2 linked regions of the Methanotorris igneus Kol 5 genome follow. Each later gene encodes a partner of the first gene's protein in a complex. Links are inferred from orthologs where the notes say so. Each region holds a gene or a part of one and is shown on either strand. Other genes may lie near its edges.

The links. Proteins that work in one complex are often made in the same cells at the same time.
Region 2: the proteins of METIG_RS07595 (region 1) and METIG_RS07120 are in contact, whole or in part, in a crystal structure (PDB 7CNS), measured with the Thermococcus kodakarensis proteins. The link is inferred for Methanotorris igneus Kol 5 from one-to-one orthologs. Residues at the interface, in WP_011250199.1 of Thermococcus kodakarensis: Arg6, Lys7, Ile8, Leu27, Gly28, Thr38, Arg58, Gly59, Lys60, Gly61, Ser62, Thr63, Val64, Ser66, Tyr67, Val68, Tyr70, Ala71, Lys74, Glu86, Ala87, Glu88, Thr89, Ile90, Ala92, Thr93, Ile96, Ile97; in WP_011250200.1 of Thermococcus kodakarensis: Ile25, Ala28, Leu29, Ile32, Tyr33, Ala47, Gly48, Asn53, Ile54, Ala57, Glu60, Phe61, Leu62, Tyr99, Ser128, Glu129, Ser130, Asn145, Arg146, Glu147, Gly148, Gly149, Pro150, Ser151, Leu153, Tyr164, Leu201, Gly202, Asn203, Gly227.

What each region holds. Positions count from the first base shown.
Region 1 is NC_015562.1:1,535,756-1,543,649, forward strand. What follows is about bases 605-3,540. They hold METIG_RS07595 (DUF126 domain-containing protein), read left to right. Parts: upstream 605-1,845; coding sequence 1,846-2,235; downstream 2,236-3,540. Other genes in these bases: pyrI (aspartate carbamoyltransferase regulatory subunit), read left to right, coding at 878-1,336; METIG_RS07600 (NOG1 family protein), read left to right, coding at 2,373-3,392; METIG_RS07605 (oligosaccharide repeat unit polymerase family protein), read right to left, coding at 3,497-3,540. Also shown: METIG_RS07585 (CBS domain-containing protein), read left to right, coding at 1-602; more of METIG_RS07605, read right to left, coding at 3,541-4,759; METIG_RS07610 (TrmB family transcriptional regulator sugar-binding domain-containing protein), read right to left, coding at 4,750-5,502; signal peptide peptidase SppA, read right to left, coding at 5,515-6,441; METIG_RS07620 (TatD family hydrolase), read right to left, coding at 6,499-7,260; METIG_RS07625 (hypothetical protein), read right to left, coding at 7,273-7,503. UniProt on the Methanocaldococcus jannaschii protein: Component of a hydro-lyase that catalyzes the dehydration of mevalonate 5-phosphate (MVA5P) to form trans-anhydromevalonate 5-phosphate (tAHMP).
Region 2 is NC_015562.1:1,433,683-1,437,862, forward strand. What follows is about bases 1-2,855. They hold METIG_RS07120 (aconitase X), read left to right. Parts: upstream 1-743; coding sequence 744-1,967; downstream 1,968-2,855. Other genes in these bases: METIG_RS07115 (hypothetical protein), read left to right, coding at 1-612; METIG_RS07125 (class I SAM-dependent methyltransferase), read left to right, coding at 2,279-2,855. Outside these bases: more of METIG_RS07125, read left to right, coding at 2,856-3,025; METIG_RS07130 (ABC transporter substrate-binding protein), read left to right, coding at 3,116-4,180. UniProt on the Methanocaldococcus jannaschii protein: Component of a hydro-lyase that catalyzes the dehydration of mevalonate 5-phosphate (MVA5P) to form trans-anhydromevalonate 5-phosphate (tAHMP).

The DNA.
Region 1 (7,894 bases):
AACCGGTTAAGTCAATAATGAGTTCCCCATTAATAACAGCAGATGTAAACGCTACAGTTGCAGATGTTGCAAAATTAATGCAAGAATATGACATTAGGGGAGTTCCAATTTTAAAGAATAAGATGTTGAGGGGGATTGTAACAAGATTGGACATAATGAAGTATATTGCTGACTTGAAGAAGGGGGCGATGATTGAAGTCGAACTTCATGGGGCGTTAGATGAGGAAATGAAGGACTTGGCAGAAAGAATTATTGCAACAGAAGTTAAGAAAATGGTTAAACATGCAGGAAGAATACACTGGATAAAAATAAACATTAAGAAAGAACATGACAAAGGGGGAACACCATACTACCACATAACTGTATATGTTAAAACACCAAACAAGTTGTATGTTGGAGATGCATCACCAAAATTATCAAAGACAAAGAGATTAGAGGCAGAAGGAGAGGACATTGGATACATATCAGAAAAACAAAGATGGGACTTCATTGAGGTATTGAAACATGCTTTAATATCAGTTGAAAAACAAATAGATGCTGATAGGGAAAGATATCACCCAAAAACTGTTGGTAAGAAACTCAAAGAAGAAGAGGTAGAATAATTTTTCTCCTTTCTGCTTTTATTCACAAAATTTGCTTAAATTCTTCTTATTTTTATAATTTTATTTTTATTTATTTAGGTATTTATAATTCACCTTTTAGTAAAAGTTGATTTAGTAAAAGTTGATCAATCGATGAAATCCTTCGGATTTCATCACCTAAACCTTCGGTTTGGAACGGATAGGATGCCTTGCTTTGCTCGGCATCCTTCCTTAGCCTAGCTCTATTGTAAGCACTTTCCTTATTGACTATTAAATTTTGTTTAATGGTGTGTGCCATGAAAAATAGAGAACTAAAAGTAAAACCTATACAAAACGGCACTGTTATAGACCACATCAAAAGTGGAAAGGCACTTGACGTTTATAACATCTTAAAGATACCGGATGATTTACCTGTTATGTTGGCTATGAATGTTCCTTCAAAAAAGATGGGCAAAAAGGACATTCTAAAAATAGAGGGATTAGAACTTGGCTCAGATGATGTAAATAAAATAGCTCTAATTGCCCCAGATGCGACAATAAATATTATAAGGAATGGTGAGGTTGTAGAGAAATTTAAAGTAAACATCCCAGATTATATTGAAGGACTTTTAAAATGCACAAATCCAAATTGTATAACAAATAGGGAGAATGTTGAAGGAAAATTTGTCATAGAAAGCAAAAATCCATTAAAAATTAGATGCAAATATTGCGAAAAATTCTTAAGTGCCATCATATATGACGGCTCTCCGCCCTAAAGGGCGGAGTTTCGGGAGAGCAGAGGTTAAAAACCTCGCCCTCCCCGGCTCCGCCAAAGCCACTACCCCTATCTCCGTTTAGGAGATTCGGGGATACCTTCTCTCAACACAACGCCCCCAGCGGTGGGATTTTCGAAAATCCCACCCATTAATAACGTGGACTGGGGGCAATAAATGATATGCTAAATTCGATTATATATAACTTATGCTTGTCCCACCCGCCTCCCCAATCTCCGAGCGCAAGCGAGGAGAGTATAGTTGTTTGCCTTACAAATGAACAAAAACTTCATTAAATTGTATGAAGTAATTAACCTTTATTTGGGATTTTACAATTGATTTATCATCCTTTTAAAAATTTAGTTGCATCTAAATTCATGCAAGAAATTTGGCAAACAACTATAACAAAAACCGTAGGTTTTTGTCAGAATTCATCACTGCCCTAAAGGGCGGTGCTTTCTTAGCGACAACTAATGGTAATAATTTCGTTTTTATGGTTTTGAGGGATAAATATGGAGTTGAGAGGAAGGAGCATATCAAAGGGCATTGCAGAGGGGATAGCAATTGTATCGAAAGAACCCTTCTCTTTTTTGGGAGGGGTTAATGAAAAAGGCATTATAATCGATAAAAATAGTGAACTCTATGGAGAGAGTTTAAAAGATAAAATATTTGTGTTTCCTTATGGGAAAGGAAGCACCGTTGGTTCTTATGTAATTTATGGTCTTGCAAAAAGAGGAATTTTGAAGGGCATTGTTAATAAAGAATGCGAGCCAATTGTATCCACTGGGGCAATTTTAGGAAAAATTCCACTTGTCGATAAAGTTGATATAGAAAAAATAAAGAATGGAGATAGGATTGTTGTTGATGGAAATAGAGGTATTGTTATTATAAAAGAAGAGTAAAAATAATGGCAAACTAAATAACTAACGAAAACAAAATAGTGAAAAGTCTAAATTAATTCCTATTTTTGGGAATTAAAAATAATTTAACAGTTTTCTATTTTAACACAATTAAAATTAAAATTTATAAGGTGATTAACATGAGAAAAAAAGGAGATGCTAACCCATTTAAAAAGATGCCAACTATTTTAACCCCAGAAGAACTTATGGACAAAGCCTATAGAAGAGGTGAAAAGGTAGCAAGTGAATTAAGGACTACACTAATAGGTGTTCCAAAATTACTTAAATCAAGAACCGTTGAGGAACACAAAATTAGAACCATGGCATCTGTGGTTTCAGATAACTTATTAAAAATCATATCAAAAACCCCATCAATAGACAGGTTGAAGCCATTCTATAAAGAACTTGTAGAAGTTATGGTTGGAATTGATGAATTTAAAAAATCACTTGGTGCCGTGAAATGGGCGTCAGACCTTGTAAAGAAACTTGGTAATGAATATGCAAAAAAAGCAAGGAGGGCAAAAACTCCAAAAGAAGCATCAGGGTTTAGGAGAGAGTTTGTTGGAAGAACAGCATCTATATTAAAGCAAATTTATCCTAACTTGGCATTTCTTGCTGTTGCAAGGGAGAAATTAAAAGACCTCCCAACAGTGAAGGAGTTGCCAACATTAGTTATAGCAGGATATCCTAACGTTGGAAAATCAACACTTTTAAGAAAGTTAACCGGTGCGGAGCCAGAAATTAATTCCTACCCTTTCACAACAAAGGGGTTAAACGTTGGTTATATTGGAGAAGATATTCAAGTTGTTGATACTCCAGGGGTGTTGGATAGGCCATTATATGAGAGGAATGACATTGAATTGCAGGCAGTTCTTGCATTGAATTATTTGGCAAATATGATTTTGTTTGTGTTAGATCCAAGTGAATACTGTGGGTATAGCATAGAGGAGCAACTAAATTTATTAAAAGAGGTTAGTGACTTGTTTAAGGTGCCGATAATTGTTGCAATAAACAAAATTGATTTAGTTGATGGGGAGAGGTTGAAGGAAATTGAAGAAAAACTTAAAGATTACAGAGTAATAAAAATATCAGCAGATAAGGATATAGGGCTTGATGAGTTGAAGAAAATCATTGTTGATGAACTTTTGAGAACTGAATAACTATTTTATTTTCTATTTTTTGATTTTTTATTTTTTGACTTTATGAAATGATTAGAAAGTGTAATGAAGAACTATAAAAAATTTGGTCAAAAATAAAAATTGAGTTAATGTAGAGTAGTTGTTATTTTATTTTTAAATGCTTCTTTTAAACACAATAAAAATCCAATTACATAAAACAAAACGACCTCAAAATCTAAGATGCCTGTTTCTATTCCAACGAGTAAATATGCAACCATTATGGAATAAAACCCCAAACAGATACCTTTAACCTTTTTTGCCACTTTATAACAAAAGCCCATAATTATGCCAAGGATTCCAAAGTATGGGATAAGTCCTAAAATGCCATAATCCATTACAACAGCCCCAAAGATCGTTGGTGTTATTGTAACCCCACCAACGCCAATGCTATTTGCTATTATTGTTCTTGGTCCACTTGAAGGTCCTGGAATTAGATTCCAAGATGAGAAGATTGATGCATGGACAACCCCATTAAAATAGCCAGCGTAATTTTGGATTAGGATGTCTAAGATGCTCATAGTTAAGTTTATTCTTGATGTTATTGGATTCCCTTCAACACCAAGCACATACAACCTAAAAACTGACAGACCAAACAAAACCAAAAATATAAGCAAAAATAGTAACAAAACATCTTTTGTTTTTATTTTGTTTGAGTAATACACACTAAATGCAGTTGCCAATAGCAAAACCATAACTTGTGTTCTATAACCTAAAAGTCCTATGAACATTGAGAATATTAAAGAATAGACAATAATCCTTTTTATATTTATTGTGTTGTCAGAGAATAAGGACAATTCAAACTTACAGAAATCTTTAAGGAAATGTTTTATTTTTGATATTTCATTAAATTTGGGCAGTGTATTTTTAGAGATTTCATTTAATTTTGAAGAACTTACAACTATTGCCCATCCAAGGGGAAGAAGATGAGAAAGCATAGTAAATTGAACATTCAAAAACTTTCTTGATGCAGGTTCAAACAGTGGAATTCCTCTAACCCAAATTAAATCAAGAATTGTAAAAATAATCCCAATTAATATGAGAAATACTCCGATTTTATACCAAAAAATATTATGTGGATTATAACTTTTTTTAATATTTAATTCTCCCCACTTTTCTCCAACTTCAAAAGAAACATAAAAAAACAACGACGACAACAATACCAAAATTGATGTTGTTATTGAAACATTGGAAAACACCAAAAATAAACAAACCAAAAATAAAAAGAGATGATTGGGTTTTATTTCCAACTGATTTATGTTTATTTTCTCAAAGAGATTAAGTAAAATCTTTTGGATTTTGCAGCTCTTAGCTTCGCTTCGATTTTGAAAATCTTTGATTTTTAAGACCATGTTATCAGCCTTACGTCATTAAATTTTAATTTACTCATGTTTATTTGGCTTATTGTTTCATTAACTATAATATAAACGTCTAAATTTGAAGTTGTTATGTTCTCTGGTTTTAATAAGTTATCTAAATCATCCAAATAATCTAAATTTACCTTACCGTTGAAAATTACCCCGCCAAAAGTAAAATACAGGTTAGCATTTGGTATAGAATACTGAATATAGTTCTTTATCTTTTGTTGCTCAGATGGGGAATAGGTTTTTGAATCAATACCAAAAGTTCCATAGACATAAACATCTAAAACTGTTAAATGCTCTGGAATGTCTATCTTGGTTTTTATATCTTTGAATGAATGTGCATTGATAGGGGCTAATTCATACTTTATTATGGTGTTTCCCAATGGCATTAATTTTATTTTATTTGCCGCTATATCTTCTTTTGATGCTAATTTTCCTCCAATCGTTATTGTTTGGTTTTTGTATATAGCAAATAAGGTTCCCCCATTAGCTTTTGTGATTAAAACTTTATCTTTAAATTCTTCATTTGATGATGTCCATCTACCCTCTATCTCCGCATATAATGGAAAACCTTTTTTTATAATCTTATCTGCAATCCACGCACATTTATACATCTCATCTCCACTAAACTCAGTGTTGTTATTACTTTTCAAAAACTTATATCCAACTGCAAAAGAGGTTGTAAGTATTGCCACTACGACCAAAATTTCTAAGAGCGTTATTTTCTTCATCAACTCCCTCCATTAGTTCATAATGTATGTTTTGTATGGTTTATAGTCCATTTTTACCAAAACTTCACCTAGTCCTTCCCCAATCCCATAACCAAAACTATAAAGCAAACTATAAAGCACATTAAATAATCCGAAGTCCTCACCTTTGTATTCAACGACTTTTGGAGTTGTTATATTTGCCAATTTTGCGGTTATGTTGATGGCATCTTCTTCTGTTCCAACTTCATCAACTAAGCCGACTTTTTTAGCATCACTTCCCATGTATATCTTTCCATTCGCAATTTTTAATGTTTCATTTATAGTTAAGTTCCTATTCTCCGCAACCCAAATTACAAAATCCATATATGTTTCGTTTATCATCTTTTCTAAATATTCTCTCTCCTCCTCTGTCATTGGTCTATATGGTGAAGCAATGTCTTTGTATTTCCCAGCTTTTATAACTGTTACATTGATACCTAATTTCTTCATCAAGCCATAATAATGTAAAACATCCATTCTAACTCCAATACTTCCAACAATTGAGTGCTTTTCTGCAATAATGTAATCTGCTGGGCATGCAACCATATATGCCCCAGAAGCTCCAATGGTTTCTATGTAAGCTACGACTGGCTTTTTCTTTGCGACTTCTTTTACCTTTCTTGCGAGTTTCTCGCTTGCTATAACTTCTCCTCCAGGAGAGTTGATTTTTAAAAGAATGGCTTTTATGTTACTGTCTTTTTCAGCTCTGTCGAGTAAATCTATATAATCCAATGCACCCATTTTTCTATGCCCAAAAAGTCCAGAATCTTCTGATTTTAGAACTATGGGACCTTCTATATTTATTACAGCAATATTTCCTCTACCAAAATCAAAATCTGAAAAGAGGATCAAGGTTCCTCCGACCACTAATGCAAGTATTAAAATAAAAATAAAACCCATAGCAATATACAATTTTCTCATAATATCACCACAACCTCATTAAAAAAATAAAACAAATAAATTTAGTATAGAATAAATTTAGATTGTCAAATTGAACAATTTCTTTGCGTTTTCGTGTGAAACAAGGTTTATAATCTCTTTATCAACATCATTTAGCTTCATCTTTAATACTGTTTTTGGTACACTTAGTATATCAGATGGTGCTGATGATGAATCACTATCTAACAAGATCTTTTCCCCACCAAATTCTTTAACAATTTCAACTGCTTCCATTGGGGTTAATTTACTTGGTTGGACGGTTAAGCCAGCATAGCATCCAATATCAAGAACGTCCTTCACTGTATTTTTGTTGCAGTGGTCAATAACAATCTTTTCATTCTTTAAGTCGAGTGAATTTATTTCCTCTATTATAATTTTTGTTATCTCTTCTTTATTTCTTCTTGGAGTGTGAACAACTGCAGGCAAATCTAACTCCTTCGCCAACAACAACTGCTTTATAAATACATCTTTTTCTTCTTTTGTTGCCTTTTCTAATCCAATCTCCCCTATCCCAACAACAACGTCATTTTTAACAAAATCTTTTATCTTTTCAATAGCATTTTCGTAATCTTTTGGTATTGCCCTTGGATGGATACCAACGCACACAAACAATTTTAGCCCATTTTCCTGTGCTCTTTTCACATCATTATTAATTAATCTCTCAACATGGGAAACCCAAGCATCAGAGGATTTCATTTCAAATGGGTCATGAGCTAATGTTATCGCTCCATCCATACATAATGCCATCATCTCAAAGTCCTCATAAGGTCTTGTATCTGCATGGATATGTGCATCAATCATTATTCCCACCCCTTATTGTATAATATTGTTGTATTTTTCCAAAATATTGCTAATTATATCTTCAAAATCATAATTATCCACAAATTTATCTAAGACATTTATCACATCTTCAGCATACTTTTTTGATGGTGATAGTTGGTTCAATAACCTTAATATATACATTACAAAGTCATTTTCACATTTTTTTAGTGCGTCTATGCATTTGCATATTATACTATCGATGTCTTCATCCTTAACAACCAATTTTGGTATTATTGATATTAATCTCCTTTTTCAGTCTATTTTTCATCGTCAATTAAACTTAACAGTTCTGGTAGTAATGTATTTGCTACACTTTCGTATCTCGAATTTAATAAATGTTCTACAACATTTAGCATTTCTATTCTAATTGTTGGATGTGTATCATTTAAAAACTTTTTTATTTTTTTATTGTTGGAATTCTAATTCTCATCACGTATTTAAATATTTATGAATGTTAATTAATTTCTTTCATCTTTTTAATGGTATTGCTTGTTAATAATAAAATTATAAAGAATTCCATAAAGTAATAATATCTAACTTTTATCTCACACTTAAATATTTATGAACATGAATTAACTTCATTTTGATTAGTAGCAATCTCATCAATCCCTTA
Region 2 (4,180 bases), 100 kb from region 1 along the record:
ATAACTTTAGCAACGGCAGGGCATGAAATTCCTGAGGAAGGCATGATTTTTAGTGAAGATATTATCTTAAAAAAGGGCAATTATAAAATTAATGCTGATATTGCTGATATAGAAGAGATTAAAAACTTCTTTGAGGAACATAGAGATAAAATAAAAAATGTTGAAAGCTCTGATAGTATTGAAATTTTAGAAGATATTGTGATATGTAAAAAAGGAGAACCTTTAGAAAAATGGCATATTAAAGTTATTGATGTTTTTAATGTATGTATTGACATGAATAAGCTCGAAAAAAGGGGTTTTACCCCCGGTAAGTTATTAGACATCTTTAGACATAGGTTTGGATTAATTTCTTTAAATTATATGTATAGAAAAGATAAGAATATATTGTTAAAAAAAATAGAAGAAATTTTGAAAAGTATTATTTCTACTGATAAATTTGAAAAATTATTGGAATATGAAAAGCGTAAAAAGAAATCAATCTGGAAAATTAGAGTCATGAAAAATTCAAGACAAATAGAAGCTTTTAGATATAAATGTTTTGAAATAATTCAAACGAGAATTGAAAAAGCTTACACCAAGCAGATGACTTTGGATAAATTTTTAAATAAATAAAGGTTTTACTATTGATAATCTTTTGATAATTTTTATTTTATTATTTACTAACCTGTACTATGGTGATAACCTAATATATTTAATAATTTATTATTGACAATCTTTCTAACTTTCTAATTTAAGGTGAAATTATGTATTTGACAAAAGAAGAAGAAAAAATATTGGATGGGGAATATGGAGAAATCTTAAGGAGATGTATGAACTTATTAGTTTCTTTGGGGGACATTTATGGAGCTGAAAGATTAATTCCCATAACTTCATCCCAAATATCGGGAGTTTCATATAAAACTATTAAAGATGTTGGCTTAGAGTTTTTAGAGGATTTTGCTAAGGAGAATGTTAAAGTTAAGGTTCATTCAACATTAAATCCAGCAGGCATGGACTTGGATAAATGGAAAGAACTTGGAATTAAAGAAGAGTTTGCTGAAAAGCAGTTAAGAATAATAGATGCATTTAAAAAAATGGGAGTTGAGATTAGTTGCACTTGCACACCTTATTTAATAGGAAATCTTCCAAAATTTGGTGAGCATATAAGTTGGGCTGAGAGTTCTGCAGTCAGTTTTGCAAACTCTGTCTTAGGGGCTAAAACTAATAGAGAAGGGGGACCCAGTGCTTTAGCCTCTGCTATATTGGGAAAGACTCCTTACTATGGCTATCATTTAGATGAGAATAGGAAGGCAGAAGTTATGATAAAACTTGATGAAGAATTATTAAATTTATTAAAAAGTTTAAAATTTGGAGAGAGTTTTTATGGAGCTTTGGGCTATTTAATTGGAAAGATGGTAAAAAATGGAGTTCCATACTTTGAAAATTTATATAAATTAAATCCAAGTAATGACAATTTAAAAAGCTTAGGAGCAAGTATGGCAGCCAGTGGGGGAGTTGCCCTATATCACGCTAAAGAACTAACTGCTGAATGTAAAGTGAAAGAGGTTGTTGACGATAAAATTGAAAAGATATCCATTGGGATTGAAGAGATAAAGGAATCTTATGAAAAGTTAAATACAACCAACGATAAGCCAGATTTAATTTGCATTGGATGTCCTCACTGTAGTTTAATGGAAATTAAGGAGATAGCGGAATTTATAAAGAAACATGATATAAAATTAGATTGTGATTTCTGGATTTGCACATCTCTACATACGAAGGCGATATTGGATAGGATGGGCCATACAAGGATTATAGAAAAAGCTGGGGGGAGGGTAGTTAAAGATACATGCATGGTAGTGGCTCCAATTGAGGAAATAGGGTATAAAAAAGTTGCGACAAACTCTGGTAAAGCAGGGGTTTATTTGCCAAGTTTCTGTAAGAGTGAGGTTATTTATGGGGACATTAAAGATATTCTTAAAAATTAATCTACATGTCCTAATTTGTGATTAACTCTGAGAATTGCTATCTGTTGTTTATTAACAACGCCAGGAAATTCAATAACCCATGATATGTAATTGTCTCTACCATTAATATGCTTAGTTTAAAATACTCAGTTAAAACATACGGGGAGCCTTAATATTAAATTCTATATCTATTTTATGTGTTTTTGATTTATGGAGTTTTTAAAGACTTTTTTCCTAACTACACAAAGACATGTTACAAAACCGTAAAATATAAATATCAAATATTACCAATTATGGAAATCATAGTAATTAATAATATAAATTGTGATAAAATGGTGAATAATATTAAAGAAGAAATTAGAGCATACTGGGACTTTAGGAGTGATTCCTATGACAATTCTCCTGGCCATTCTGGTTTTGTAGATATTTGGAAAACTGTTTTATCTGAAATTTTTAAAAGGAAAATGAAGATCCTCGATGTTGGGTGTGGGACGGGTTTTTTATCTTTAATTTTGGCTGAGTTAGGGCATGAGGTTGTTGGAATTGATTTGTCTGAAGGAATGTTAAATAAAGCGAGAGAGAAAGCAAAGAATTTGGGATTGGATATCGAGTTTATGGTAGGAGATGCAGAAAACCTGCCCTTTGAAGATAATACCTTTGATGCTGTTGTTAATAGGCACCTGTTATGGACACTTCCAAATCCAGATAAGGCAATTATGGAATGGGCAAGGGTTGTAAAAAGAGGTGGTAAAGTTGTTGTCATAGATGGAAAATGGCGTAAAAATTCCTTCAATGAGTCATTAAGGACTATTTTTAGATATTTGGCAGTAGCGATCTATGAAAAAAGAAACCCCTTCCAAAATATGGGCTATAAAGAAGAAGTGGCTAAAATGCTGCCATTCAATGGAGGAACGGATGCTGAAAATATAGTCAAACTATTTAAAAATGCAAATTTGGATGAAATAAAGGTTAATGATTTAAGTTGGATTAAAGAAACCCAGAAGAAGAATTTGCCATTGTTATATAGATTAGCATGGGGAAACACCCATTATTATCTCGTTGAGGGTTTTAAAAAATAAAAAATAAAGATAAAACAAAAATCCCTGCCGATGAGGTCTTGTCAATTTTTGATGACCGAGGCGTGTATATATAAGATCTGAGGTGATTACATGAAAAAATTGGTGGTTATATTTTCTACTGCCATATTACTTATAGCAAGTTGTGTCATGATAGCAGGCTGTGTAGGTGAAAGTTCAACATCTAAAGCACCAGTAAATACTCAGGCACAAACTAACACAAATGAGAAATCCACCACCACTACTGAGCCACAATATAAAGATACTTTTGTCTTAGGATATGGAAAAGATCCAAGGCTAAAAGGAGGGCCATGGGGAATTGGTTTTTTCCCAAAGACTCATGTGCTTGAGAGATTGGTTGAATATGATATAAAAAATGATGATGTTATTCCTTCCTTAGCAGAAAGTTGGGAGATAAAAGATGGAGGAAAAACCATAATCTTCCATTTAAAGAAAGGGATAAAGTTCTCTGATGGTACTGATTTCAATGCATATGCTGTTAAATTCACAATAGATAGAATGATTGCAAGAGGGCACTCTTTAGCTCCAAAAGGAGCCGATGTTATTGATAACTATACAGTGGCTATTCACTTTGATAAACCAGGATTCTTTAACCTTGTAAAGATGGCAGAATTCCACTTGGGTATTATGTCTCCAACATCAGTTAAACCTGTTGGAGATCCAAATGGAACTTTAGTTAAGCCTATTGGAACTGGACCATTTAAAGTTGTTGATTATAAAGAGGATCAATATGCAACATTTGAGCCAAACATGTATTGGTATAAAGCAAGAGACACAACTCCTAAGTTTAAAAAGTTCATTCTGAAAGTTATACCTGATGAGAATACAAGAATTATGGCTTTGAGAAGTGGAGAAGTTGATGCTATCTCAGACTATGTGCATGGAGGGGCTGCATATACACCAAGAAACCAGTTAAGTGTATTGGAGAAAGAAGGATTTAAAGTATTTAAGGGAAATATTCCTCTAACATGGGTTATTGCATTCAACTATAAGAAAGCACCATTCAATGATTCAGAGTTAAGAAAGGTTGTTAGTTTGGCAATAAATAGAGATGAAATTGTGAAGATATTTGACAGACAAGTTAGGCCAGCGTGGAATGGAATGTTCCCACCAGAAGCTCCAGGGATGAAAGAAGCT